4 regions of the Gilvimarinus sp. 1_MG-2023 genome follow, and region 2 is predicted to be linked to each of the others. Evidence: predicted binding sites of a transcription regulator. Region 2 holds the regulator's gene; each other region holds the start of a gene.
What was found. The regulator sigma-54, encoded in region 2, starts transcription at its own class of promoters, with help from an activator protein. The targets are predictions, from matches to a motif close to TGGCACANNNNTTGCNNT.

Region 1 (7,529 bases), on a different contig from region 2:
TTATCCGCCGTCGGTATTTGCCAAGATTCCAGAATTGGTGGAGCGGGCCGGCAACGCCGCCGAGGGAGAGGGCTCCATCACTGCTTTTTATACGGTTTTAACCGAAGGGGATGATCTGCAAGACCCCATAGCCGACTCGGCTAGGGCCATTCTCGATGGGCACATTGTTTTGTCGCGTCAGCTGGCCGAAGAAGGTATTTACCCTGCAATTGATGTCGAGGCTTCTATTAGCCGCGCCATGCCCAATATCGTTCAAGAAGATCAGCTTAAAGCGATGCAGAAATTTAAGCAGATGCTGTCGCGGTATCAGCAAAATCGTGATCTCATCGCCATTGGCGCCTATAGTCCAGGCACCGATCCGGCCACAGATGAGGCCATTGAGCGTTTCCCCAAATTGCGTGCCTTTATTCAGCAGGGGCTCACTCAGTCCGTGCATATGGCAGAATCCACTACCAATCTTAATGCCGTCTTGCAAAAAGGCCCGGCCAATCCTCGATCGGCAGCGGCACCCAGCCCGCTGGCCGCCGAACACGGCAGAGGCTAGCTAACCGGTGGCTGCCCGTCGATCCGAGCGCATGGGGGTTGTGCTCATGGTCGCGAAACGGCACGAGCAGGAGGCGGCCGGTTACCTGCAACAGCACCAGCAGATCGTCCAACAGCAGCGCGAACAGCTAGGCCAGCTGACCGAATACCGGCAAAATTATCTTGAACGAATGAGTCACACGCAGTTGGCCATGTCACCTGGGCAGTTATCCCACTACAGCGCTTTTATTCATAATCTAGAAGCTATGCTAGAACAGCAGCAACAACAGCTGAGCGAGCTTGAAGCTCAATTAACTAAAATTCGCCAGCACTGGTTCTCTCAACACAACCGCTGTAAATCTATTGAAGAGCTGATTAATCGGCTTAGAGCTGGTGAGGATAAAGACGCCGAACGCCGTTTACAGAAAGAGTTAGATGAAATGGCGGCTGCGGCTTTGAATCGCCCTAAAGATTAGCTCAATACTGAGGATTATGGTTACGTTTAAGCGCCAAAATAGGCTATTCTTGCAGTTAACTGATAGGGACAGGTTCACAGGTGTCTACGATAAGACAGCTGGAATTACAGGTAATTAGGCAACGGGGTTAAATATGGCAATATCTACCACGGTATCCGATGATGGAACAATTCTCACTATCGCGATCAACGGGCGGTTTGATTTCAGTTCACATCAGGATTTTAGGGGCGCCTACGAAAATTTGGATGCCAAACCCAGCCGCTATGTGATTGATATGAGCGATACCGCTTATTTAGACAGCTCGGCTCTGGGTATGCTTTTGCTCCTGCGCGATCACGCCGGTGGCGACAATGCCAGTATTGAAATAAAAAACACCAGTACGGATGTCAAACGTATTTTGACAATCTCGAATTTCGAACAGCTTTTCACTATAGATTAGCACCTGTACAGGGGCATGGATGTGATACGCAATGATCGGGAGATTACCGTACTGGTTGCGGATGATACCGATACCGACCGGTTGATTCTGGAAGCTATTGTTAAAAAAGAAGGGCATCGGGTTATCAGCGCGCGCGATGGTGTTGAGGCCGTGAAAAAATTTGAGAAATTACGCCCTGATGTTGTTTTACTCGACGCTTTAATGCCAAATATGGATGGTTTTGAGGCGGCCCGTCGAATCAAAATATTGGCCGGCGAAGAGCTTATTCCGATCATATTTTTAACCTCATTAACTGACACGCCATCACTGGTGAAATGTCTTGAAGCCGGCGGCGATGACTTCCTATCAAAACCCTACAATCGAGTGATTCTGCAGGCAAAAATCAAAGCGTTTTACCGCATGCGAACCATGAATCGAACCATGCTAAATCAGCGTGATCAAATTGCCTTGCACAACGAACATTTTTTGCAAGAGCAAACGGTCGCCAAACAAGTATTCGACAATATTACCCGCGGTGGCGATTTAAATACCGACAGCTTGCAATATTACCTCTCACCTTTGGCGGTTTTTAATGGCGATGTAATGGTGGCCTCATCCACCCCGGCGGGTAATATGATGCTGTTGTTGGGTGACTTTACCGGCCACGGCTTACCGGCTGCTATCGGCGCTATGCCACTGGCAACCACCTTTTATGACATGGTCAATAAAGGCTTTTCGATGGTGGATATACTGTCGGAGATTAACGGTAAGCTGAAAGGCATTCTGCCGGTTGGATTATTTTGTTGCGCTGCCATGGTTGAGGTGAATTTTCGCAAAAAATCGATTCGAGTCTGGAACGGTGGCCTGCCGGCGGCTTATATTTATCATAACGATGGCACGATTGAACCAATCAAGTCGACCCATTTACCGCTAGGTGTTCTGAACAATAAAGACTTTAAAGCCGATCCGGTCTTGTTTCAGCTCGATCACGGCGAACGTGTCTATCTCTGGTCTGACGGTATTCACGAGTCTCGAAACGCCGACGGGGAGATGTTTGGTGAACAGAGGTTGCTCGCCTCATTTACTAAAAACAAAGATCCTTCCCAGTTGTTTTCTGAGTTGTTACATCAAGTTAAGCAATTTTCCGGTGATGTTGAGAAAAGTGATGATCTATCTCTAATAGAAATTTTAATGGCTCCGGTAGAGGTCGCTTTTAAAGAACAGTCTGAACCGGCTAAGGCACAGTCGCAATTGGCGGAGTGGAGCCTAGCCTTTGAAGTGAAACCTTCAAGTTTCTCTATTTTTGATCCGTTGCCATTGTTACTGAGTGTTTTGCTGGAGGTGCCGGGACTGCGCAACCACAGCGGCACTTTGTATACCGTTATCTCAGAGCTTTATACCAACGCCTTAGAGCATGGTGTGCTTGGTTTGGATTCTAAGCTTAAAAATGATCCCGCGGGTTTTGAGCGCTACTACGAGCTACGCAAACAGCGAACCCGAGAGGTTGTCGAAGGTTATATTCGAATCGAGCTTAAGCATCGGACCTCGGAAGGTGGCGGCACCTTAGAAATCACGGTTGAAGACAGTGGGGTAGGCTATGATGTGTCTGGGTTGGCATTAAGCGACACTGGAAAAGAGTACAGTGGCCGGGGGCTTAAGCTCGCCTCTTCGTTGTGTGACTCACTGCAGGTGGTGCCCCCCGGCAATTGTGTTAAAGCTCAGTACCGCTGGCGAGTGGATGATTAAATCATAATAACGAGGTGTGCCCATGACCGGGAGTAATCACATTGATCACGAAACCTTGGCAACACTGCAAGAGGTAATGGAGGAGGATTTTCAGCGTTTGATTGAAACCTTTCTCAGTGATTCCCAGCAGAGAATACAGGATATGCAAAAAGCCTTGGCCGCAGGTTTGGCCGAAGAGCTAAGGCGCGCGGCCCACAGCTTTAAAGGCAGCAGCAGTAACATCGGTGCTAATGAGCTAGTCAGACTCTGCAAGAACGTTGAAGATCGAGCTCAGGCAGGGATTTTGCAAGACTTGGAGTCTCAAATCATTGATATTAAAGAAGAATATCAAATAGTGAAAAGTCAGCTGGATATCTATTTATAAAGCTCAACTAAACTGGCACTTCACTTGCTATCTCTTAAGGTAAGTAAAACAAGAGACGACTAAAGCGGCAATGGCTTGCCGTTTTTGACAGGAGATAGCGAAAAATGGCCGACTCAACCACCATCAGTGCGTTACTGAACCTGCAGAACCTGCCTGGTGCAGACAAAAGCGGGCGCCAAACCGCAAGCTCTGGCGATCTATTCTCTAGTGTTATGCAATCCACGGCATCTGTACGCGCAGCCTCTAAGCCTGCTGCTGTTAGTCATCGCTCTGATACAGCGCAAAACCAAAGCCCGTCCAGTAAAGTTCAGCAAAACAATCCCCAGCGGTTTGAGTACAACGACAGAAATGACAGGGTTACTGAAGCGCATACAGGAATAGACTCTAAAAGCTCCGCGGCAAGTTCTGCGAATAAGCCGGGATACCACTCAAACGCAGTGGATTCGAGCTCTCAGTCAACGGTAGATGACTCATTAACTCCCGAACAAGAAAAGCTGTTGGCTTCTCTGCCTGACTCGCAGGCAAACGCTATTAGGGCTCTGCCCGCTGAAGATCAATCAACGCTATTATCTTTGATGCTGGCGCAAGGGCAACTCAATGAACTCTCTCCTGAGCTCTCTGCCTTGCTCGAGGGAGGCACGGTTAAACAGCTTCAATCCCTAGACGAGATCCTGGCTAAGTTTGATCAAGTATTGGCAACAGCCGAGGATGGGGAGGCTGCATTGGAGGAGCTAAAAGCCATTTTAGCTCGAAGCGATCTGTCTGACGATCTGCAAAATGCCCTCTTGGCTCAAGTTCAGGGGGCAGAGGGGATGGCGGGGTTACGCGCACAAGTCGCTGAACTTGCTCAGGTGGCAAAAAATCTGGCGAGTGTATTGGATTCTGCTCAGAGGTCGACCATTGCCCAGCTGAAATCTGCGGTAATGGCTGGCGATAACCCATTTTCTCAACGCTTAGCCGATAGCACTGGGTTTAACAATAATGCAGCTGCCTGGCAGGGCGGAGAGACTCAGGCCCAGTCTGGCGAGAGTGCAGCCATTGTTAAATTGCAGGCCGACAATCCATTTGCCGGCCTGCTGCCCCAAGCCGGAGGTGAGAAAAACCGCTTAGTCAGTGAGGCTGCCCAGCTGCATAATTTATTTTCAAGTCGTGGTGAGGGAATAGGTGATCGTTCCTCCATTAACAATGTGGCCAACCTAGCTCAGCTAACACAGCAAGTCTCTCAGGCATCAGGTCAAGTTCGGGTGCCAGTGGCTCAGGCTCAGGTGACTACCAGTTTTCAAAGCCCTGATTGGGGGCAGGCGGTAAATCAAAGAGTGGTGCTTTTGGCACAGCAAGGTATTAAAACCGCTGAAATCCGATTAGACCCTCCCGACCTTGGCCCCTTGCAGGTGAAAATCTCAATCAATAACGAGCAGACTCAGGTTAATTTCACCAGTCATCATGCGGTAGTGCGTGAGGCACTAGACCAAAACGCTTTCCGCTTACGGGAAATGTTGGCCGAACAAGGTATGACTCAGGTGGATGTCGATGTTTCCAGCGAAGATCAGCCGCAGATGGCAGGTCATGAAGGTGATTCTGAAGGTGAGGCGGGTGGTCATGGGGGAGAGGCTTCACAGGGGGAATCTGAACAAGGCTCCCCAACCGTCATTTCCACGGTGGGGCTGCTCGATCAATATGCCTAAGGGCAATCGGTTTATATGCTATTTCCTGCGACAGCTGCTGAATTACACTCCCCCGGTTAACCATTAACCGAGGGAGTGTAATTAAGATCCTTAGATACTCCCGCCAGTCTATTGCCTCTACTTTGTTGCGTTATTTCTTCATTGTTCCTTTCCCCGCTGTCCGATACACTTCAGAGATATAAGGGTTAAGCCTATGGCACGACCTTTGCTGAAGTAATCAAAAATACCGATAAATACTGCAAATGACGGAAATTTGACATGGCGGAAGAAGATCAAGAGGGTGGCGAAGCTGGCGCAGAACCAAAAACCGCTGGCAGTAAAAAAAAGTGGATAATCATTGCCTTGATACTACTGCTGTTGATTGGGGTGTCCGTCGCCGTAACGCTCTACCTTCTCAATGGTTCTGAGGATGATGAAGAGCTATTGACCGATGAGGTAGCTGAAGAGATCGAAGAGGAAGCGCCCGAGATTCAGCCGGCTATTTATTATCCCATGAAGCCCGACTTCACCACCAATTACGAGGTGCGCGGTCGGCAAAGGTATATGCAGCTACATGTAACCTTAATGTTACGCAATAACGATGTGGTTGCGGCGCTAGAATTGCACATGCCAGCCTTGCGAAATGCGATGGTGATGTTACTGCGCAATCAGGACTACCAAGAATTGCAAACCGCTGAGGGCAAGGAGCTGCTGCGTCAGCAAGCCTTGCTAAAAATACAGCAGGTACTGGAAAAAGAGATTGGTGAGCCGGGTATAGAACAAGTTTTGTTCACCAACATGGTCTTACAATAGGGGTTGAGCTGTGCAGGACTTATTAAGTCAGGATGAAATCGATGCGCTGTTACATGGTGTTGATGATGGCGATATTGATACCGATGCCGACAGTGACCCAGGTGCGGTACGATCTTATGATTTAACAAGCCAGGATCGAATTGTCCGGGGGCGTATGCCGACCCTGGAAATGATCAACGAGCGTTTTGCTCGTTACACCCGTATCAGCATGTTTAATATGCTGCGTCGCACCGCCGATGTGTCGGTTGGCGGGGTACAAATTCAAAAGTTTGGTGAATACGTGCATACCCTGTATGTACCTACCAGCTTAAATATGATTAAGTTTCGACCGCTGCGTGGCACGGGGTTAGTCATCTTAGACGCCAGACTGGTTTTTAAATTAGTAGATAATTTTTTTGGTGGTGATGGTCGCCATGCCAAAATTGAAGGCCGTGAGTTTACACCCACTGAGTTACGTGTTGTGCAGATGGTGTTGAATCAGGTATTTATCGATTTGGGTGAAGCTTGGAAGGCTGTAATGCCAATAGAGTTTGAATACATTAACTCTGAAGTGAACCCATCATTGGCAAATATTGTGAGCCCTAGTGAAGTCGTGGTGGTCAGTACTTTTCATATAGAACTTGACGGTGGCGGTGGCGAGCTTCATATCACCATACCCTATTCAATGATTGAACCGATCCGCGAAGTGTTAGATGCAGGCTTACAAAGCGACAGCGAAGAGCAAGATGAGCGCTGGGTAAAAGCACTGCGAGAAGACGTTTTAGCGGCAGCGGTGGATTTAGAGTGCGAGTTGGTTCAATGTGATATCCCACTGCGCGACATAATGGATTTAGAAGCAGGTGATGTCATTCCAATTGAATGGCCCTCACAACATGTAATGACTGCCAATGGTGTCCCTGTATTTCGTACGCAGCTTGGGCAGCACAAAGGTAATCTGGCATTTAAAATTAACGAGTTTATAGATCACAGTAGCGCTTACAATATAACTGTTACTGAAGGAGGAAATTCACGTGGCAAATGATGATGAAACAAACACTGGTGAAGATTCCGAATTGGATCAAGGAGCAATGGCGGATGAGTGGGCTGCCGCTATGGAAGAGCAAGTAGGCGATGAAAGCTCCGAGGTGGATGTGGATGAAGTCTTGGCTCAAACCGCTGGTGATGATTCCAGTGCTGTTGGTTTCGATGAATTACAAAATGAAGGTTCTCCGCGGGAGTTAGGTCCCGAACTTGATCTTATTCTCGATATTCCTGTCTCTATTTCAATGGAGGTAGGTAGCACTGCCATTACCATTCGCAATTTACTCCAGCTCAATCAGGGCTCAGTCATTGAATTAGACCGGCTGGCCGGCGAACCACTTGATGTCAGGGTCAATGGCACTTTAATCGCTCATGGCGAAGTGGTCGTGGTTAACGAGAAGTTCGGGATTCGTATGACAGATGTCATCAGTCCATCTGAACGTATTAAAAAGTTGAAATAAATTGATGCAAATTTTCCAGGCAGTGAGTTCTGGTTTGATATTATG
Region 2 (7,529 bases):
GAGCATTGATCGCGGCGTGGTTAGCGCTAAGGCGGGCATTATTACCTACAACAGTGCCAACAATACCGTATCGCTAAGTAAAGGCGCTTTACTGGAGCAAGACGGCGCGGTTATGCAAGGTCATGAGATTCGCTACGACATCAACCGCGAACTGGTCAGCGCCGAAGGCGATCATGAATCTGACCAACCCATTCAAATGACCATCCCCCCGGCACTGATAGAGCAGTAATATGTCGACACTACGCGCAGATAATCTGGCCAAAAGCTATAAAGGGCGCCAAGTCGTCATTGATGTTTCCCTAAGCGTATCAAGCGGCGAAATAGTCGGCCTACTCGGCCCCAACGGGGCGGGGAAAACGACTTGCTTTTACATGATTGCCGGCCTGGTTCGCGCCGATAAAGGCAAAGTGGCCATCGACGATCAATCCCTGACACATATGCCCATCCACGGGCGTGCCCAAGCGGGTATTGGCTATCTACCACAAGAGGCTTCAGTATTTCGTAAATTATCTGTCGCGGATAATATTCTCGCCATATTGCAAACTCGCAAGGAGCTTTCTAAGGCCGAACGCGAAGAGCAGTTAGAGTCACTACTGCAAGAGTTCCACATCACCCACATTCGCGACAGCCTGGGCATGGCTCTGTCAGGCGGTGAAAGACGGCGGGTAGAAATAGCGCGAGCCCTTGCCACCGACCCTAAGTTTATCCTCTTAGATGAACCCTTTGCCGGGGTCGACCCTATCTCCGTCAGCGATATCCAACAGATTGTCCTCCACTTAAAAGACCGCAATATCGGTATACTGATTACCGACCACAATGTCCGTGAAACCTTAGGTGTATGCGAAAAAGCGTATATCGTCAGCGAAGGGCATATCATCGCCGAAGGCAGTTCAGAACAAGTACTGAACAATGCGAAAGTGCGCAAAGTTTACCTTGGCGAGCATTTTATGCTCTAAAAGCCGGTTCGCCACCTTGACATATACTTAATTCTCCTTGTTAGGCATAAAGATTGCTAGGAGCTATTGCTTGGGGGCGACATGCTGACTAAACTCAAACCATAGTCTGCAAGATCGTACTGAAGAAGCCATGAAACAATCGTTACAATTAAAACTGGGCCAACAGCTCACTATGACCCCCCAACTGCAACAGGCGATTCGTCTGCTGCAGTTGTCGACCTTGGACCTCCAGCAGGAGATCCAAGAGGCGCTGGATTCCAATCCCATGCTGGAAACCGAAGAGAACAACGAGCCTAGCACCGAGGCGGAAAAAAAATCCGAACAAGAAGCTGCTATTAATGAGACCAGCAGCCTCACTCAAGAATCCGCCAAAGCCACTGAAACCGAACCTGAAAACAATGCTGAAGGCGATTGGAACGAAGAAATCCCTCAGGACCTCCCGGTGGACACCAGCTGGGATGATGTTTACGAGAGCTCTGCGCCGGCACTACCGGCCAGCAACTACGAGGGCGACGACTCAGATTTCGAAAGCCGTCGTGGCAGTACTGAAACACTGTACGACCACTTAATGTGGCAACTCAATTTAACACCGATGTCTGAGCGCGATGAAATCATCGCTCTGGCCATTATTGACGCTGTAGAGCCCAGCGGGCTGCTGAGCGTTACTCTGGAAGAAATTTTTGAAGGCTTAGCACCCAACTTCGAAGAGCTTGAACTGGATGAGGTGCAAGCTGTACAGCACCGATTGCAACAATTCGATCCATCGGGAATCTGCAGCGAGAATTTAGAGCAGTGTCTGTTGGTTCAGCTGACCCAATTTGCCGCCGACACACCTTTTTTGGATGCCGCCAAGCAAATCGTTCAACAATATCTCCCCATGCTCGCCAGCCGCGATTACCGGCAATTAATGCGCAAAACACGCTTAAAAGAGCCAGAGTTAGCGCAGGCGGTTGCCCTAATCAAAACCCTCAACCCCCACCCGGGTGACGCTATTGACACTCGCGAAACCGAGTATGTCGTGCCCGACGTATTTGTCGATAAACGTGAAGGGCGCTGGACCGTTGAGCTTAATCCGGATATAGCTCCCCGGTTACGAATCAACTCCGATTACGCATCACTGGTTAAAAGAGCCGATTCCAGCAGCGAAAACACCTTTTTGAAAAACAATTTACAAGAGGCCCGCTGGTTTCTAAAAAGCTTACAAAGTCGTAACGAAACCCTGTTGAAAGTCGCCACCTGTATTGTGGAAAAGCAACGAGGATTTCTGGAGTATGGCGCAGAAGCCATGAAACCCTTGGTGTTACACGATATCGCCGAGTTGGTAGAAATGCATGAGTCGACTATTTCGCGGGTGACTACGCAGAAATATATGCACACCCCCCAGGGTATTTTTGAGCTGAAATACTTTTTTTCATCTCACGTCAGCACCGATTCAGGCGGTGAGTGTTCGTCTACTGCAATCCGCGCTATCATTAAGAAATTGGTGGCAGCTGAAAACTCGAAAAAACCACTCAGCGACAGCAAAATTACCGACATGCTGGCCGAGCAGGGAATAAGGGTCGCACGGCGAACGATTGCCAAGTATCGAGAGTCGCTCAATATTCCACCATCAAATGAACGTAAAAGCATTGTCTGATACAGTCTGTTTATGCACCGGTGGCACTATTGCGGCCGGCTGGGTGGGATAGGCCCACCCTGATTCAGGAGGATAGCTATATGCAAATAAACATCAGCGGTCATCACATTGAGGTAACCGAAGCAATTGAAGAGTATGTTCATAATAAATTTGCAAAGTTAACGCACCATAATGACCTCATCACCAGCATTAATGTTTTTCTCACTGTGGAAAAACTAACCCAAAAAGCTGAAGCGAGCATACATGTCAGCGGCAAAGACATTTTTGCTAATGCAGACTCCGAAGATCTCTACACCGCCATTGACGCCCTTACCGACAAGCTTGACCGTCAAGTGATCAAACACAAAGAAAAGCTGAAAAGCCACAGATAATACTCATGGAAATCTCTCAAATATTATCCCCAGAACGCACCCTATGCCATATCGAAGGGGTCAGTAAAAAGCGCGCACTAGAGATCCTCGCCAATACCATTGCCGAGAACTCACCCATGCTCGACGCCGATGACGTATTTCGGCGTTTAATCGCGCGGGAGAAGCTCGGTTCTACCGGTATTGGCCATGGCATCGCCATCCCCCACTCACGCATACCAGGTTGCGACTGTACATTGGGCGCACTAATCACCTTAAAAGACCCCATTGACTTCGATGCAATGGATGGTGAACCGGTCGATGTATTATTTGCCATGCTGGTTCCCGAGGAGTCATGTGACGAACACTTAAAAACGCTGGCCGCGCTGGCCAGCGCGCTTAATGACAATCAGTTTCGCCAGGCATTGCGGTCTGCGCAAAACCCGCAAGCGCTTTTTGCCGCTGCCACCCAGTCACCAGCAGGCTAACCACTATGCATTTGGTGATTGTCAGTGGTTTGTCGGGCTCGGGGAAAAGTACCGCGCTAAACGCGCTGGAAGATGCCGGTTATAACTGTATCGATAACTTACCGGTAAGCCTGCTGCCTGCGCTAATCACTCAAATTCAACTGCACAAAGACGCGGACAATCAAAATTTTGCCATTGGCATCGATATTCGCGACGCTTGGCAAGACTTAGAAATTTTCCCCTCAATGGTAGGACATCATAAAGATGCTCACCTACCCTTTACCGTTGTCTTTCTAGACGCTGAAACCAAAAAAATTGTGCAGCGGTTCAGTGAAACTCGACGTAAACACCCACTGAGTGACAAACATCGCCACTTGACCGCAGCAATTGAAACCGAACACCAGTTACTTGAGCCCATGCGAGATGCGGCAGATCTTGTCATCAACACTACGGATCTAAACCTGCATCAGTTGCGCGAGCTGATTAAATCTCGTATTGCCGAACCTCACTCAGATGGCATGGCAGTATTATTTGAGTCATTTGGCTTTAAACACGGCCCGCCCAACAATGCCGACATCGTGTTTGATGCACGCTGCCTACCCAATCCGCACTGGAAGCAAAGTCTACGCAGCCAAACTGGACGCGACGTCGATGTTATTGATTTTCTAGATTCAGAACCGCTAGTACAAGACATGCTACAAGATATAACCCACTTCTTAGGTCGCTGGTGGCAACACTACCAAGCTAATAATCGCAGCTATATTACTGTCGCTATTGGCTGTACCGGCGGTCAGCATCGTTCGGTCTATTTATGCGACAAGCTACAACAACAATTCTCAGGTGAACTGGACAATGTGCAGGTTCGTCACAGAGAATTAGACGCGCCACAATAGAGCCTCCCATGCCAACCCGAGTTGTGACCATAATTAACCGCAAGGGCTTACACGCCAGATCCGCCGCCAAATTGGTGGCCGTGGCCAATCAATACGACTGCCAAATCGAACTGACCTGTGAAGGTAAAAATGCCAATTGCCACAGTGTTATGGCGCTGATGATGCTCGCGGCCGGATTGGGCAAAGAATTACACATCGCCACTTGTGGCGACAATGCCGATCAGGCGCTGGAAGCCATCTGCTCATTAATTGAGTCGGGCTTTGAAGAATTGGACGAAGACACACCATGAACGATCAAGATCAAGAGCACGACCTAGAGTTTGATGACCTACCGAGCAAGTCTCAACGCAAACGCGAGATGCACGCTCTGCAAGCACTGGGGCAGGAGCTGACGGAATTAAGTGATAGCCAACTGCTAAGCCTCGACCTTCCCAGCGAAGTGCTGGAGGCCATTCAAGAGATGCACCGCATCAGGCAGCGGGAGGCTCGCCGTCGACACCTTCAGTTTATCGGCAAGGTCATGCGTAAGGTAGACGGCGAACAGGTTAGACAACAACTGGACAATCTAAACGCCAAGCATTCACTCAACACTCAGCGTCAACATCAAGTGGAGAATTGGCGCGACCAGCTTATCGACGGCAACCCGGACACATTGCAACAATTTATTAGCAATCATCCCGATGTCGACATCCAGCATTTAAGACAATTGGTTCGAATGGCGCAAAAAGAGAAAAGCCAAGCGAAAGCTCCTGCTCATGCCCGCAAATTATTCCGCTACTTGCGTGATACTGTGCTGGCACACCAATAATTTAGAAACTCAAAAACGGTATCAATCATTCGCAGCACTATCAGCCACGCCTAAAAATTCCGTTTGCGGATCATCCCAGTCACCGGTAATTGCGTAGCGAACACTGGTGACCTTATTCATTTGCTCCTCAAACAGTTTACTGATAACAAACACACCAGCTGCAGCCGGCAAACCTGCAGCAAGAGCTGCAATAACTGTCAGATTACCGGTCATCGGCAAAGTGGCGACCAGCCGGGTATCCAAAGTTTGCGCCACCATGTCCACACTGCCTGTCAACTCCATTCGGCTTGAAGGGCTCTGCAACTGAAAGGCTTTTGTAATATTAAGCTGCCCCTCATCAAACGCCACTTGCCCGGTAATACTGTCAAACGCCAAACCACTTTTATACAGGTCAGAAAAATCCAACCTTGCCCGGCGCGCTAAAGAATCGAAATTAAATAATCCTAAGAATTTCAGCAGCCCATCACTGGCACCGGCACTGTCACGTAAATAACGTCCCTGCCCCAATTTCACATCGAGTTGGCCCGATACTGTTTCTAAATCGACATCCGTCGGCAATGCCGGCCAAGTAAAGTCCATTCTGTACAAAGCATCTTGGCTCTCCAGGCTGGGAGGAGCACCCCACGCCTGCAAAGTTTTCGACATATTGGCGACCTTAAGCTCGGCGGCCAATGCAGTCTGAGGAGCTTCACCCAACGTCCAATCTAGGGTAGCACCAGCACCGTTGATACCCTTCACTTCCATACCACGGATTTCGCCTTTAATATCAGTGAAAGCCAATTTATCCTTACTGGGTTGAAGGTTAAAAGACCACTGGCCATAATCCTTATCGGCCAGCCGTAACGAGTCGATACTCACCTCTGCATCCGGCCAAGTGTGTGTGTTGGTCAACTCCAGTGATTTGTCGCCCCCCTCACCTTCCAGTAATTCAGCGGGAACATTCAAACTATTTATGACAATACGCATCGGCTCAGACGCTAGTATTGGCCAATAGAGTTCGCCATTTATCGCGTTATTATTAATAAGAAAGTCCCAGCCACTTTCAAGCTGTCTCGCCCTTAAACGTAAGTCAGTCAGAGCAATTGCACCAAGAGGCTGTCGATGTATTAGCAAGTCTGTAGAGATTGGTATCTGGCTAGAGGCTACTTGCGGCTCATTTAACTCACCGAGCATTCGCTGTTCGTAGCCTCTATACTGACTTAAAACATTCTGCCAGGTAGCAATATCTATTTGCTCTACCCTGCCCGATATATGTAAGCCAGGGGTCGATGGAAACTCAGGCTCAGCGGCAAGCCCAACCGCACCACTAATCAATGCTTTTTCGTCCTGTTCAAAGTGCAACATCGCTCGAACTTGATCTAAATAGTGAACATCGACAAAGGTAGTCTCACTGCCCATTATATAATTGACCACCGCCGTGCCAGGTTCACCACGCTCTTTACCCAAAGGAGTGGGCAAGTTAACCGCCGCTTCGGTCAAATCTGCATGTACTGAAATAGCCGCCAGGCGTTGATCCTCTCTCGACTCAGCGGTTTCATCACCATGATTGAGCTCCACCGATAAACGCAAAGGCATGGTTCCATCGGCAAACAAGAGTCCCGGCTGTTCACTCCAGTGCGCCAACTGATCTGCGCTGGCGCTGCCTTGCGCCTCTATAATCGTCAGCAGCCCGCTCTCATTCGTAGCGCTGCGCATTGCAACTTGTAGCGGATGACCAAAAAGTTGAGCGGTTAAATCTTGCGTTTGAATGCCAGCTTTATCATCGTATCGAATACGGCCTTTAACATCATCCAGCTCGAGGGCTAAATTATCGAGGTCAAAACTGGAAGCTTGAACATTGACATCAACGGCGTAGTGTCCACCTGCTGCTTGCTCCTGCAAGGGTATCGCAATATCAATAGCCGCCTGTATTTCCCCGTGCAAGTACCAGCTATCCATTTGATCGCCCACGTACTCGCGCAATACACTTTGGCGTAATATGCGCAAACCATCACTAGCAATACCATCCACGTGCCCGGCGATGGTTAACAATGCCCCCTCGCCCGCAGGGTTATCATTCAATATCACTTCGGCATCGATTACTTCACTATTATAAATCCGGCCCGATGCGATCCGCACGTAGACATCATCATTGTCGACCAACAGACTACCCTGTGTGTCATGCACTTCAGGCCAGTTATCTTGATAATGAAACGAGGCCTGATCTATATTCAGGCTGAGTGCAACATTGTGCGCCTCTGGAGCACCATCATTAAGCACGCCGCGATAAATAAATTGCGCCTGCTTCGCAATACCTGCATTCGTTTTGCCAACTCCTTGCTCAATATACTCACGTAAAGATTCAGGTAAGACAATTGGAATGTATTTTTTATACTGCTGAGCTGCTACCTGCTGCGCTGTCGCACTGATGGTAAGCTCAATC
Region 3 (7,529 bases), on a different contig from region 2:
AGGATTAACCTCGACCCGGCCAGTTGCCACGATATTGGCAGTCACGATACGCTGCGATGATAAATTACGTACCCGTATTTGTTCGCCTACCCGACCGCTGCCCAGTGCTTCCGCCCGCGTGTTAACTCCGATAACGCCATTGGAGGCCGCGAGGGTGATGATATCCCCCCGGTTAATCGCCAGTGGTATTGTCAATATTCCGTCGCGCAAGGGTTCTCCGGCTTCTATATTGCGTCGAACCTCCTTGCCTATTGCATCCGAATTGTCGGTAAAGTAACCACTTCGTAAGTTAGAGCTATTCATTCGACTCTCAGTCAGATCCGATTCTACTAAAATGTCTCCGCGACTCAAGGCTTTACTGGCGACAACGATATTCTGGAAAACATTCACCTGAGCTCCAATGTAAATACTCCACGGCGCAGCGCTTAAACATTGAGTTTTCACCGTAATAGCACCGCCATTGTGGGTTAAATCTCTGACCTCGAAGTCTAGTTGGGAGGGGCAGTGGGCGAGTCGCAGTCGAGGGTCGAGCCTATTAACGGTAATTTCTACGGCATCAAATCGATTTTGATAGTAATCTTGAAGGTATTCTTTGGTGGCCAACCGCAATTGCTGCAGATCGTGCGGTGGGTTGTGGCCGGCTTCATTGGCAGCAGACACTAAGGAGACAAACCCCAGTGCGACTGTATAGCCTAAATTGACGCAAAAAGTACGTAGGCGGCCCATAGTTGTCCTATTCTATAAACACAGTGGCAATAAACGATAATCTGGGCTGAGATTGAGCCTATACTCAATGCAGTAGGCGCCAGATGACACATAATTAACGGGTTTTATTAAAGAGTGTCAAAAAATAGCCGTTAATAAGAGTTAAATACATATAAGTGGGGATACTGCAAGGAATGTGCCTTCGCGTCTAGCGCATAGGATGGGAACCGCTTTAAATTGATGGCGATGTAAAACTGAGGCGAGAATATGGCAGGTGTACTCGATAGTGTTAACCAACGAACACAGCTGGTGGGTCAAAACAGATTGGAGTTATTGCTGTTTCGTCTGGCTGGAAGGCAAACCTATGGCATCAATGTTTTTAAGGTAAAAGAGGTTTTGCAGTGCCCCAAGCTGAATGAGATACCCGGGCGCAGTGGAGTAGTGCGGGGCGTGGCTCATATTCGCGGCGGCACGATGCCAATAATGGATATGAATCTGGCTATTGGCCGCAAACCGCTGGAGAACATCGAAGAATGTTTTGTCATTATCACGGAGTACAATCGAACCTTACAAGGCTTTCTGGTTCGTGCGGTGGAGCGTATTGTTAACATGAATTGGGGTGATATTCATCCACCGCCCATGGGGGCCGGCAAAGAGCACTATTTAACCGCTGTCACCGAGGTTGAGGAACGCCTGGTTGAAATTGTCGATGTTGAGAAAATTCTTGCCGAGGTTACGCCTGTCGATGAAACAGTGAGTGAAGGTATTTTTGAAGACGGGTTAAGTGAAAGGGTGGTGAAGCGACATATTCTTATCGTGGATGATTCCACCATTGCCAGGAAACAAATCCAAAGGGTTGTGGAGTCTATGGGCATTGCCACCACCTTGAAAAAAGATGGTCGGGAGGCTCTCGAATACATCAATGGCATGATCGAAGAGGGTAAAGACCCGTATCAAGAGCTGATAATGATCATCTCTGATATTGAAATGCCGGAAATGGATGGCTATACCTTTACCGCTGAGATACGTGGTAACCCTAAACTAAAAGATATGTATGTGGTGCTGCATACATCGCTTAGCGGTGTTTTTAACGCGGCCATGGTGGAAAAGGTTGGCGCCAATGACTTCTTGGCTAAATTCCATCCCGATGAATTAGCTAAGCGGGTGAATGACAGGGTTTTGGCGATCACAGGGGAAGACCTGCTACAAGAAAGTGGTAATGAGTAGTAAGGCCTTTATATTCAATTAGATAGGTTGCTTATTTAAAGTGGTTTGTTGTTTAGTGGTTGTTAAGGACTGATATGAGTAGCCCGATTAAATCTTCACATACTCTGGAGCAGGTAGAGTTTGATCAGTTTAGGGTGTTTCTAAAAGACGCTTGTGGTATAGCCTTGGGCGAAAATAAGCAGTATCTAGTGGCCAACAGGGTTCGGCGGCTGCTAGAAGAGTATAACCTGCCAAACTTTGCCGAGTTGGTGAAGGCACTCAAAATGAATAGTAACCGGCGCTTACGCGATCAGGTTATTGACGTTATGACCACCAATGAAACTTTTTGGTTTCGCGATGGTTACCCTTATGAATACTTAAAGAATGTTCTCCTGCCCGATCTTATGGCCCCAGCTAATAAGATGTATGGTCCGCTCCGGATTTGGTCGGCGGCTTGCTCTTCGGGCCAGGAACCTTACTCGCTGAGTATGATTGCCGAAGAGTATAAGCGGAAATCCATGGGTGCCTTGGCTCGGCCTGTGCAGGTCGTGGCAACCGATCTTTCGTCGATTGTGCTTGAGCAGGCAAGGCAGGGAATGTATGACCGATTATCAGTTATGCGGGGTCTGTCGGTAGAACGTCGCAATCAATTTTTTACCACAATTGATGCCAATAATTGGCAAATAAACCAAACCGTACGGGAGCGGGTCGAATTCCGCCCACTCAACTTGATGGATTCCTACGCGGCGCTGGGGCGTTTTGATATTGTTTTTTGCCGCAATGTCTTGATTTACTTTAATGCCGAGCTAAAGCTTAAAATCCTGCAAAAAATACACGCCAGCTTAAAACCCGGAGGCGTTTTGTTTCTCGGTTCATCCGAAGGCGTAGGCGCAGCCTCGAATTTGTTTGAAATGGTTCGCTGTGAGCCAGGTATCCTCTACCGGGCTATTTAACAATTTACAGCTTTCGATTAAGCGGCAAAGGCGGTAAGCCTTTGCCGCTCTTGTCCTTACATTCTTACCTCTGCAGTACCCGTTTATATTTCAATCAAAAATAAAACTCCATAAAATCAATGAGATATTAGATATTTCTAGGTTTGGCATGGCCTGTGCTTTATTGCTTGTGACGCTAACGCAACGAGGCAATCATGGCAATTTCTTTCGATCAGGCACTGGGTGCATTTGAACCGGCTCTTAAACTTCGCTCACAGCGGGCAGAAGTTCTGGCCAACAACTTAGCGAATGCTGATACCCCAGGCTTTAAATCTCGAGATTTTGATTTTCATAGTGCCTTGGCTAAGGCTGCCGGAAACATGCCCGGGGCCTTAGCAAAAACGGACGAAGGCCACCTGAATATTCATGGCAGTTCCAGCGGTAGTCCTGGTTTGGACTACCGCACGCCACATCAACCATCGGTTGATGGTAATACCGTCGAAGATCAGGTTGAACACGCTGAATTTATGAAAAATGCGTTGGAATTCCAAACCAGCTTTATGTTGCTAAACAAAAAATTTAAAGGCCTGAGCAAGGCTTTGACCGGACAGTAGGAGTAATACCATGGGGCTCAATACTATTTTTGATGTTGCCGGTTCTGGCATGAATGCTCAAAGCCTGCGCCTGAACACCACCGCTAGTAATCTTGCTAATGCACAGTCGGCCAGCTCCAGTGCCGGAGATGTTTATCGCTCACGTCAACCCGTGTTTGCCGCTGTCGCTAAAGACACCTTAGGCACTAACCGTCTTGAAGCTATTGGTGGCGCGGATCGCGATGCCAGTGCTGGGGTAACCGTCTTGGGTGTGGTTGAAAGCGATGCTCCCTATGAGCAGCGCTACGAACCCAACCACCCTTTGGCAGACGAAGAGGGCTATGTGTATTACCCCAATGTCAATGTGGTGGAGGAGATGACTAATATGATTTCGGCATCTCGTTCGTTTCAGGTCAATGTTGAAGTGATGAACGCTGCCAAGCAGATGGCCCAGCGCGTACTCACATTAGGACAGTAAGGAGTCTGCCGTGACACAAGTAAGTAACGACGGAACCTCAGCGGCCAATATTCTCAGTAACCTGAGTATTGCGAACAAAGAGCCGGAAGAGGCAAGCAATGAATTGGGGCAATCGGCTTTTTTAGAGCTCATGATTACTCAAATGAATAATCAGGACCCTTTGAGCCCTCAGGAAAATACTGAATTTATTGCCCAATTGGCTCAGTTTAGTTCGGTTGAGGGGTTGGAGCGACTCAATGGCCAGTTTGAGAGTTTCAACGGCAACTTTATGTCGAATCAAGCACTGCAAGCCTCATCGCTGGTTGGGCGGTCAGTTTCCGTACCAACGGATACGGCGCTACTGACCAATGGCGGCATTGTTGCCGGCTCTTTGAATCTGGAGCAGTCGACCAGTGCTATGGAAATTAATATCTACAGCGAGGGCGGCTCACTGGTGGGTAAAGTACCCGTCGATGGGCGTGAAGCGGGTGATATGGTTTTCCGCTGGGACGGTCAGTATATGGAGGTGGACGGTGAGCTTGTCGACTGGAGTGCCGGTGAAGAGCCTCTACCGCCGGGTGAATACCGAATTGAAGTCAATGCCATGATCGATGGCGAAGCTGAACAGCTGGAAACCTCACTGGGTGCCAATGTTAATAGCGTTACCCTAGGTAATGATGGTTCGATCACGCTTAATTTGGCAGGGGTTGGCCCTGTCGACATTAGCCAAGTAACTCAATTTAATTAATGCCAAGCGGCTAGTTTCTAAAGGAGAAACGGACCATGCCATTTAACGTTGCGCTTAGCGGTATCCGGGCCGCCAATACTGATCTTGAAGTCACCGGTAATAACATCGCCAATGCCAGTACTACCGGCTTTAAGACTTCACGTGTGGAGTTTGGCGATGTTTACGCAGGCTCCTTACTCGGTAGTAGTTCAAACGCCCCAGGTAGTGGCGTTAATTTACTAAAAATTCGCCAGCAATTTGGTCAGGGCAACCTGAACTTCACTGAAAACCAGTTGGACTTAGCCGTAAGTGATGCAGGCTTTTTCGTGGTTAGCGATCAGGGGGAGCAGCTCTACACGCGTTCGGGTGCTTTTGGCCTCGACAGCGAAGGCTTTATCGTCACCAATACGGGAATGAATTTACAAGGTTACAGTGCCGATGATAATGGCAATGTAAGTGGTACGCTGAGCGATTTACAGGTGGATGTAAGCACACAGGCGCCGCGCCAAACCACAGGTGTCGAGGCCACTTTAAACTTGAATGCTAATCAAAGTGTATTGGAGTCCGTCGGCTCAAGCTTCACGACAGACGGTTCAGCAATCGGAGTTGCCCAGGTTGGCATTAGTGATGCCACGACCACTACGATGAACCTAGGGGCTGTGGCTGTACCGATTGACTTTGCCGCTAACCCAACGACTTTTGATGTCACTTTGGCCGGCTCCACACCAGCCTCGGGCAATGGAACGTTGAGTTTAGTTATTGACTCTTCTACCGCAAACTCAGTGCAAGATGTTGCCAACCTAATCAATAGTGCTATTTTCAGTAGCCCGACCCCGATTAACGTTCAGGCGTTTGCCAACGGCGGCAACCTTGAGCTGCGTGATATCAATGAAGGTGTTTCTAGTACTGTTACGCTAGGCGCGGTGACTGGGGCAAACGCGTTGTCTACCGCGATGACCGGTGCGCCGGCGTCGGTAGCAGGGATCGCCAACGTCGACAACGGTTATCAATCGCAGACGTTAGAAATTGAAGGTCCAAGCGGCGGCTCAGTGACTTTCAATTCGGAGGATGGAGCTTCTGCAGCACAGACCGCATCGGAGCTTAATTCATTGGCTGGTGTCACCGCCTCCGCAACGACCGAAGCAACAGTACAATCGGGCACTTTGGATAACACCAATAGTAATCTGACGTTAAACGGTGTGTTGCTTACCTCCAATACTCCAGCAAATATTGCGGCAGAAATAAACGCCTTATCTACCTCGACTTTGCCTGGTGTCACCGCTGAGGTTAATACAGCAGGTGATTTGGTGATAACCTCGAGTGTTGGAACGGATTTAAGTTTTGCCTTTGACTCCGACGTGAACGCCACGCCTGGTGTGCTTGATGTGATCGGCCGCTCAGGTACCGGGGTGCAAAGCTTGACCGGTATCAATGACGGCCTAGTGATCGGTGGTGAAGTGTCGATTGTGATGGAAGAAGGTTATGTCATTGCAGATAGCGTGCCGGCGGTAGGTAATTTATTTGCTCCGTTGACGGCGGCAAGCTTTACTGAGGTGCCCATTAACTCTTTTGACCCTAATGATCAGGCCACCTATAACCACGCCACCTCTGCCACGGTCCACGACAGCCTGGGCAACCCTCATACAATGACGCAGTACTTTGTTAAACAGCCATACGATCCTGCTGACGCCTCTACCTCGCCCAACCACTGGGTAATGTATGTACAGGTTGATGGTCAAGAAGTCGGTGACCCAGATCCAACTTTGCCGTCTCCAGAGAACACTTTGCCAACTCGAGCCTCTTACAATGTGCATTTTAACGAAGACGGCAGCTTAAATGAGTCGTTAACGGATACAATGCTGGTTTCTAACTGGACGCCGGTTGATGATGAAGGTAATGAAACCGGATCACTGGGGCCGTTAAATGTGTTGCAAGGTGGGGTGGTGCCTGTGGTTGAGCCGCCTTCAAGTTCTAACTTTTTGATTGATTTGGCGGGCTCTACCCAGTTTGGTGCTGAGTTTGGGGTGGAGCAACTGGATCAAAATGGCTATACCACTGGTCGGCTGGCAGGTTTGGACGTTAGTGATAGTGGCATTATCTTCGCCCGTTTCACTAATGGTGAAGCCCAGGTGCTGGGTCAGGTTGCACTGGCAAACTTCAATAACGTCGAGGCACTCAAGCCTGCAGGCAATACCATGTGGGCGCAAACCTCCGATACTGGTGAGGCTGTTATTGGTGCTCCTGGTACGGCCTCACTGGGGACCATCAACTCGGGGGCTCTGGAGGAGTCGAATGTGGACTTATCAGAGCAGCTGGTAAATTTGATTATTGCCCAGCGTAACTTCCAGGCCAGTGCCAAAACCATCGAAACGGCCAACCAAACTACACAAACCATTATCAATCTGCGCTAACAAAGCCAAACAAGCGGCAAATAACGGAAGTTATTTGCCGCTTGTTTGGCACTTGGTTATCTAGTTTGGTGTGTCAATTTATAGGTTAGCCTAATCATCCTTTATACTTGCCTCGCTTTACTCACCTAAGTTGTTGAAATAAAAAGAATATACTTTCCTTTCTTGTTTGAAATCTGCCGTTGGCACAGCCATTGCTATATCACTGCTAGAAGATTCTTTTTCGTCAAAGTGACAAAAAACTAGCGGAGTCAAGTATGGACAAAGCCCTCTACATTGCCATGACCGGAGCCAAGCACAACATGATGGCTCAAGCGAATCATGCCAATAATATGGCCAACGTAAACACCACCGGCTTTCGCGCCGACTTTGCGCAAGCGCGTTCCATGGGTGTTTATTACGGTGATGGCCAACCTACTCGTGCTTACGCTTTAACTGAGTCACCCGCCACAGATTTTGAATCTGGCCCTATCAATGCGACAGGTCGTGATCTCGATGTGG
Region 4 (7,529 bases), on a different contig from region 2:
GCGCTAGCGGCTTCAACCATGCCGATCAACTCTGCGCCACTTTGGCCATGGGGAAGAAAAACTTGAGTAAAGTTTTTCGGTTGCGGTTGTTCCGATCCTTTAATCGAGACAAAAAGATCGCTTACCGCGGGTAAATAGTTACCGTTGGCGGTTTCGGTGTGGCCACACGGCGGGGTAAAGGTGCGCCCTTGTTTGCCGTCAATCGCATGAAGAAATGCATTGGCCACTAAGATTTCATCACGCATCTGCTCGACCGTGCGCTTATCTATATCGTTATACGCCTTTACCCAATCTGTTCCCGGCTGCGACTTGCTGCATGCGTGATAAATGGTGTGGTTGCCTAACTCGTGTCCATCTGCTGCCGCCTGGCGCCACTCGGTCAAACGATCATAGGTAACAGATGCTGATAGGTTTAAGTAAAACGAGCCTTTGAAGTTGTATTGGTTAAGCGCGGGTATGGCGTTGTCGAGCTGACTGTTGAGCGAATCATCGTAAGACAGACTAATCGCCGTTTTTTGACCGGCGGGCCAAGGGCTAGGTTCCGCTGCATGAAGGGCGGGCAAGCAAAGCACAGCGGCTACAAAAACACAGGTTCGTTTCATCACAATTTCCTTAATCAGTTATTGATCTTCTGTCGCGAAGAATATATCAAGTGACAACTACAGTCTTTGCGCGCAGCCTGTAAAAGTTAGGAAATAAATGCAAAGACTACAATGAACCTTGCATGAAATAAACCAGAAGAATTATAAGATGTTGAAAGTATTGGGCTTTTTCTGTTGGTATGGTTTCTGCTGAGTATGGGCAATGACCTTAACTCAGGAGAAAGTTATGACCAGTCAAAAAAACAAAGCGCGACTGAAGCAAGGATTGTTAGTTGCCGCGTTTATAAGCTTTACCGCTTGCGGTGGGGACGACTCTTCGAACGACAACGTTAATGTCAGCTCGTCAGTAAGTTCCGCGGTAAGCTCATCGAGTAGCTCGGTTGCGGCCAATTCCGCACCACTGGTTTCGGCTGGCGAAAATCTTCAGGTACAGGCCGGTGAGACTGTTAACTTAACCGGTCAGGCGAGTGACGACGGCGTCATCAGCCAGCAATTTTGGCTACAGGTATCAGGGCCGAGCGTGGCAACAGAAGCGCTTGGGGATGGTCAAATCCAATTTAACGCTCCAGCCACAGGCAATGCTGAGCAGCAGGTGACATTGGTGTTTGAGTATGCCGCCATCGACGATGAGGGCGCGCAATCTACCGATGCCGTGTCGGTAACGGTAGCGCGGGTTAACCAATCGCCGGTTGTACAATTGTCGCCTTTTAGGACTGAGAGCGGGTTAGTAGAAGTGGCGCTGCAAGCGGAAATTTACGACCCAGACGGCACTGTTAGCAGCATCCAGTGGCAGCAACTTGAAGGAGATAGCGTGGTTTTAGCTGACGCTGACTCCACTCGCGCAACTTTTACTGTGCCGGCCTTTGAGGGAGAGTCACGTTTTACCTTTAGCGTGGTCGCAATTGATAATGACGGTGCCAGTCAACGTCAGCAGCAAACACTGGTGTTAACGGACGAAAGTTCGCCCGAGGTGACTCTAGATTTCCCGCCTGCTCAGGGCACCTACTCGGCAGGTGCCGTGGATGTTGTGGGCAAAGTGAATACGGCTGACGGCGCCGCTATCAGTCGTGTGATGGTCAGCGGGGGTGTTAACGAGGTGAGCGCAGTGGTTCAGGCCTCTGGTGAGTTTCGTGCCAGTGATGTTGTTTTGCCTAGCAATGGTACCGCGCAATTGACCGTTACTGCAGAGGATGATCAGGCAAGAGCTGGGTATGCTCAGTCGAGTTTGATCATAGCACCTGAACATGAGCCAGGCGGTGGTGCCCACTGGGTGCAGTCAACCGCACTTGTTGCCAGCCCTGAAGGTGGCAGTGTCTGGGTGTTAGGCCGTGCCGAGGATGCCACCGATTTAAATTTAATTGAGGTTCAGCTAGACAATGGTTTTCGCAGTCTTGAAGTGACCGATTTTGCGGATGTCGAACAAGGTTCGGTGGCCGATAACTTCTCAGATATGGTTTACGATTTGGCTAGAAACAAGTTTTATCTTTCGGCATGGAATGAAGTGACGGTTGGAGAGGGTGATTCATCTTACATTCAGTATGAAGGCATGTTACTGAGTGTTGATGGCGCTACCGGCGAGCGCACTAAGCTGGAGCTACAATGGGTTGGCGATTCTGAAACCTTACAGCAGCCGCAGGGTTTATTTATGCGCGAAGAGCATCTCTATATTGCAGATCCTCAGGCGGGGCAGGTTGTTGGGCTGAATGTCACCACGTTGGAGGCATCGGTCATTGCCAACGAGCAGACGGTTGAAGTTTCTATTGCCGAGCCAGTACAAGTGTCTTGGAGTGAAACTTTACAAGAGTTGATCGTATTAAATCGCGGGGCCGGCACGGTGAGCGTGATGGCCTTGGATGAATCTCAGCAGCCGGCCTATTCGAGATTAATCTCGGATGGAGCAGGCATTGATTTTGGTCCAATGCCGCTAGAGTCGGCTGAGGCGGTGGCGATCGATCAAGTATTGAATAAGGTCTATTTGCTGACAGCGGTACAAAACAATGTGACCGTAGTAGATTCCGAGACTGGACAGCGTGAGGTAGTAACAGAAAATCTTGCTTCGGGCGAGTCAGGTTCGGCGGATATGATTTTTCACTCAGCCTCAGGGCTGCTCTATGTTGTGGGTGGTGAGGATTATCATCAACAATTACAGGCAGTTGAGCCGGTCAGTGGTGATCGGGTAGTGGTAAGTCAAAGCCGGTTTTAAATTATCGACATAATTGATCATCATTTGAGCGACTATATCCATAAGGTATGGAGCCGCGTTAGTCAGTAACGGCTAACGCTGTTTTTCAACTGGGCTTGGGTGGTTATTCATAATAATCGTTAAATTTACAATTCCTTGCGCTGTTTCGGGGCGCATAAATTCTCTGTGCGCCGTCACGGGTCGCTATTGGTGGTTTTTTTCGCATTAAACTTATGCAGTCAACGATTGGAACAACCCTTGCGTAGAGACTAGTATCAGGGCTGAAACCTCTATTTGTTTTTGCCATCGATTCTAAGGAGCTGTATGACACAACAGTGGCAAGAGATTATCAGCCAAGCTCAGGCACTGCGTAGACAACTTCACAGTGAGCCTGAACTGGGTTGGCAGGAATTTAATACAGCACAGCGTATTCGTCAGGAATTGGATCTGCTCGGTATTAGTTGGCGAATTTGTGCCGAAACCGGTACGGTCGCTACATTAGCTCCCAAGGCCCCAGGTCAACACATCGCATTGCGTGGAGATATAGATGCGCTACCCATCAATGAGAGCACTGGCCAACCCTGGTCGTCCACTCGCGCGGGTTGCATGCACGCTTGCGGTCACGACGGGCACACCGCCACTCTAATGGCATCGGCGATGTGGCTAAAACAGCATGAAGCGCAATTATCGGGCCCTGTGACGTTATTGTTTCAACCGGCCGAAGAGGGTGGGCACGGCGCTCGCGAGATGATTAAAGATGGTGCCCTTGAAAATGTTGACTGCATTTATGGTTGGCACAATTGGCCTGCAATCGAGTTTGGAAAGCTTGTTTGCCCCGATGGTATTGTGATGTGTGGTAACGGCACATTTGACATTATTCTTCACGGTCAAGGTGGTCATGCCAGTCAGCCTGAGCTGTGTCGAGACCCTGTGCTGGCGGTGGGGGCATTGGTACAGGCACTACAGCAAATTGTCAGCCGGCGCTTACCCCCTCAGCAAGCCACAGTGCTTAGTGTCACCTCAATTGAGGCGCCCAGTGGTCCCACCGTTATTCCCGAAACTGCGAAAATTGGCGGTAGCATTCGCGTGTCAGATCGAGCAGCACGCGATCAAGTTAATCAATTAATTACTGAAATTTCTGAGCAAATTGCCGTTGCCTACGGTGTCACCGCCGAGGTGAATATTTATCCGCGCTATGACGCCACCATTAATCATGCCGAGTATGCGCAAAATATGCGTCGCTTGTGGTGCCGCAATAACACAGGTCAGGTTTTGGATGAGAATATTGCTATTCCGATCATGGCGTCGGAGGATTTTAGCTACTACCTTAAACAAGTCCCGGGGGCGTTTGCCCTTATTGGCGCCGATGATGGTGATAATCATCACTATGCCTGTCACAACCCAAATTACGATTTTAATGATCGATTGATCGACCCAGTGGTGAAATTATTTAGTCAGTTAGTGGGAGCACCCATGCCACAGTAAGTACCACATCGAAGGCTGTTTAGCCGTGTCAAGGTTAGGAGAAAGTTATGAGTATTTTTACAGCGCGTGAATCTGAAATCCGAGGTTACTGTCGTGTCTATCCTGTTGTGTTTGATACGGCGAGTAATGCGATTCAGGTGGATGATCAAGGCAAAGAGTATATTGACTTCTTTGCCGGTGCCGGAGTGTTGAACTTTGGCCACAACAACGAGCGAATGAAACGCGCGGTAATTAATTACATCGAGTCCGATGGTGTAACGCACAGCTTGGATATGCACAGCACGGCCAAGCAAAAGTTTATGGAGCGTTTTACCTCTACCATTCTGGAGCCGCGCTCGATGCCCCATAAAATGCAATTTATGGGGCCCACTGGCACTAATGCGGTGGAAGCTGCCCTTAAGATTGCGCGCCGAGCAACAGGGCGTACGCAGATAGTTGCTTTTACTCACGGCTTTCACGGTATGACGCTGGGAGCACTGGCGTGTACTGCCAATCAAGCTTTTCGCGCGGCGTCAGGCGTACCACTGGAGCACGTGTCCCACTTTCCTTTCGATTGCACCGAGGCTAACGCTATTCCCGGCGGCGGCGCAGATGTGATTGAACAGATGCGCTGGCTATACACAGAGGGCTCATCCGGCATGACCCCGCCGGCGGCTTTTTTGGTGGAAACCATTCAGGCTGAAGGTGGCGTTAATGTAGCCAGTAAAGAATGGCTGCAGAGTTTGGCTGCGCTTGCGAAAGAACTTGGTTCGTTGTTGATTATTGATGATATTCAAATGGGCTGTGGTCGAACTGGTTCGTACTTTAGTTTCGATGAAATGGACATTGATCCAGATATTATCTGTCTGGCAAAAGGTATCGGCGGTTGGGGTACACCTATGGCGATGAATTTAATTAAGCCCGAAGTGGACAAGCATTGGAACCCGGGTGAGCACACCGGCACCTTCCGAGGTCAAGGGCTCAGTTTTATTGCTGGAGCTGAAGCGCTCGGTTATTTCGAGACGCCAGATTTAATGGATGAGGTCAAAGTCAAAGGCAAGGCTATGTATGACGCCGTTGCCCCGTTAGAAGAAAAGTACGAGTCGGTACACATACGCGGCCGGGGTATGGTTTACGGCGTGGATGTGGGCGATGGTGCAACCGCCAAGGCAATTATCAGTGCTTGTTTTGACGATGGCTTGCTCGTGTCGGCCTGTGGTAGCGGTGGGCGAGTGATTAAACTTATTCCGCCTTTGACAATTCCGCAAGATCAGATGGAAACCGGTTTGGCAACGCTGCTTAAGCATGCCGAAAAAGTGTTAGGGGGTGGTGCATGATTCAGCGCGATGATATGACATTCCCGTTCGAAGAATACGAGCGGCGTTTAACGGCACTGCGGGCGCGCATTGAAGAGCGGCATTTAGATGCCGTAGTAATTACCGACCCCGAAAACATCATGTATTTAACGGACTATCAAACCACCGGTTACTCCTTTTTTCAGGCGTTGGTAGTACCGTTAGAAGATGAGCCTTTTATGATTACCCGCGCCATGGAGGAGTCCAACATTATTGCGCGCACTTGGGTCGAGCGCACTCGTCCCTACCCCGATACTGGGGACGCCATTCAAATGTTGGTAGATGCGTTGCGTGAATTTGGTTTGTCCAAAAAACGCATCGGCTACGAGCGCAACAGCTACTTCTTCCCCGCGTATCAGCAAGACACAATCCATACCACGTTAACTGAGGCGAAGCTGCTTGATTGTTTTGGTATTGTCGAAGAGGGACGCGTATGTAAATCACCGGTGGAAATTGCTGTGATGCGCAAAGCGGCACTGGCTACCGAGGCCGGTATGTCAGCTGGTATTTTGGCGTGTAAAGCCGGTGCCACCGAGAATGAAATTGCGGCCGCCATCAGTGATGGAATGTTCCGCGCCGGCGGCGAGCCCCCCGCGGTAATGCCCTATGTCACATCTGGGCCGCGCAGCATGATAGGTCACGCCACCTGGGAAGGTCGCACCGTACAGCCCGGTGAACATGTGTTTTTGGAGGTGGGCGGTTGCTATCGGCGCTACCACACCGCCATGATGCGTACGGTTGTGCTGGGTGATTTAACTGACTCTATGTATAAAGCGCAAGAGAAAATGAAACACGCGCTGTCAGCTATGCACGATTATTTTCAACCGGGTATGACGGTGTCAGATGCGGATAATTTAATTCGCAATATCATTTCTGACAATGATGTCGGCGCGCGCTTAATTACCCGCTCCGGTTATTCCATTGGTATCGCTTTCCCTCCCAGTTGGGACGAAGGTTATATTGTCAGTCTTAAGCAAGGCGAGTCGGCGGTGCTTAAAGAGGGGATGACTTTCCATATTATTCCCTGGATGTGGGGCGTGGATGGCGACAAAACCTGTGGCATCTCAGATTCCATTCACATTACCGATGAAGGTTGTGAGTCATTTTTCAAAATGGATCGTGACTTCACCGTTAAAAGTGATGAAGGTGTCAGTGTCGCGCAATTAAGTACACAGCGCGCCAAGCAAAAGAAATCGGACAAGTCCCCCGCGCCTGCGGACGATGACAAAACCCAGGAATCCTAGGAGGTGATATGTTAACAGCCAACAATCCGTTCACCGGAGAAAAAATCGCTGAATACGAATCGCTGGATGCCGAGCAAGTGAGCGCTCGTATAGGTCAGGCGAGCGAAGCCTTTACGACCTGGCGACACACCTCTTTTGCCGAGCGCGCCAAAGTGCTAACCGCTGTGGCCGCTGAGTTGCGTAAACGCAAAAGCACAATAGCGCAGTATATGGCCGATGAAATGGGTAAGCCGGTACGCGAAGGTGAGCCTGAGGTGGAAAAAGCAGCCTGGTGTGCCGAGTACTATGCAGAGCATGCTGAGGAATACTTAACGTCGGAGTCACTGCCTTCCGATGCCAGCCGCAGTTATGTCTGCTATCAACCGCTGGGCACGCTCTTGGGGGTTTTGCCCTGGAACGCGCCTTTGTGGCTGGCCTTTCGTTATTTGGCGCCGGCGTTAATGGCGGGTAATACCTGTGTTATGAAGCACGACCCCAATGTGCCGGCCAGCGCTCAGTCTATCGCCGATGCTTTTGTCGCCGCCGGTGCGCCGGAAAATATTATGGTGAATTTGCCGGTGGAAACGAGTTTGGTGGAAAAAGCCATTCGCGATCCTCGCATTGCCGCGGTGTCTTTTACCGGCTCGGCCGGTGCCGGCAGTAAGGTGGCCGCGGTGGCCGGTAGTGAAATCAAACCCTGTGT

Region 1: Q4563_RS01810 (flagellar basal body-associated FliL family protein) is a predicted target of sigma-54. The motif match lies at 5,406-5,423, and genes of this name have one in related genera.
Region 3: flgB (flagellar basal body rod protein FlgB) is a predicted target of sigma-54. The motif match lies at 3,009-3,026, and genes of this name have one in related genera.
Region 4: doeB2 (N(2)-acetyl-L-2,4-diaminobutanoate deacetylase DoeB2) is a predicted target of sigma-54. The motif match lies at 3,032-3,049, and genes of this name have one in related genera.

What each region holds. Positions count from the first base shown of each region.
Region 1 is NZ_JAUOSC010000001.1:420,386-427,914, reverse strand. It holds gene fliI (flagellar protein export ATPase FliI) at 1-544, shown strand, start outside; gene fliJ (flagellar export protein FliJ) at 552-998, shown strand; gene Q4563_RS01830 (STAS domain-containing protein) at 1,132-1,437, shown strand; gene Q4563_RS01825 (fused response regulator/phosphatase) at 1,459-3,162, shown strand; gene Q4563_RS01820 (Hpt domain-containing protein) at 3,185-3,526, shown strand; gene Q4563_RS01815 (flagellar hook-length control protein FliK) at 3,631-5,211, shown strand; gene Q4563_RS01810 (flagellar basal body-associated FliL family protein) at 5,470-6,003, shown strand; gene fliM (flagellar motor switch protein FliM) at 6,014-7,024, shown strand; gene fliN (flagellar motor switch protein FliN) at 7,014-7,484, shown strand; gene fliO (flagellar biosynthetic protein FliO) at 7,489-7,529, shown strand, end outside.
Region 2 is NZ_JAUOSC010000003.1:206,034-213,562, forward strand. It holds gene lptA (lipopolysaccharide transport periplasmic protein LptA) at 1-229, shown strand, start outside; gene lptB (LPS export ABC transporter ATP-binding protein) at 231-956, shown strand; gene Q4563_RS06445 (RNA polymerase factor sigma-54) at 1,087-2,592, shown strand; gene hpf (ribosome hibernation-promoting factor, HPF/YfiA family) at 2,673-2,963, shown strand; gene ptsN (PTS IIA-like nitrogen regulatory protein PtsN) at 2,969-3,427, shown strand; gene rapZ (RNase adapter RapZ) at 3,433-4,299, shown strand; gene Q4563_RS06465 (HPr family phosphocarrier protein) at 4,308-4,589, shown strand; gene yjgA (ribosome biogenesis factor YjgA) at 4,586-5,107, shown strand; gene Q4563_RS06475 (YhdP family protein) at 5,129-7,529, opposite strand, start outside.
Region 3 is NZ_JAUOSC010000001.1:452,530-460,058, reverse strand. It holds gene flgA (flagellar basal body P-ring formation chaperone FlgA) at 1-726, opposite strand, end outside; gene Q4563_RS01975 (chemotaxis protein CheV) at 973-1,932, shown strand; gene Q4563_RS01970 (CheR family methyltransferase) at 2,007-2,864, shown strand; gene flgB (flagellar basal body rod protein FlgB) at 3,059-3,457, shown strand; gene flgC (flagellar basal body rod protein FlgC) at 3,468-3,914, shown strand; gene Q4563_RS01955 (flagellar hook assembly protein FlgD) at 3,925-4,641, shown strand; gene Q4563_RS01950 (flagellar hook-basal body complex protein) at 4,677-7,031, shown strand; gene flgF (flagellar basal-body rod protein FlgF) at 7,286-7,529, shown strand, end outside.
Region 4 is NZ_JAUOSC010000002.1:249,025-256,553, reverse strand. It holds gene Q4563_RS03975 (polysaccharide deacetylase family protein) at 1-602, opposite strand, end outside; partial or broken gene Q4563_RS23590 (PKD domain-containing protein) at 805-1,524, shown strand; gene doeB2 (N(2)-acetyl-L-2,4-diaminobutanoate deacetylase DoeB2) at 3,109-4,269, shown strand; gene Q4563_RS03960 (aspartate aminotransferase family protein) at 4,317-5,585, shown strand; gene doeA (ectoine hydrolase) at 5,582-6,847, shown strand; gene Q4563_RS03950 (NAD-dependent succinate-semialdehyde dehydrogenase) at 6,856-7,529, shown strand, end outside.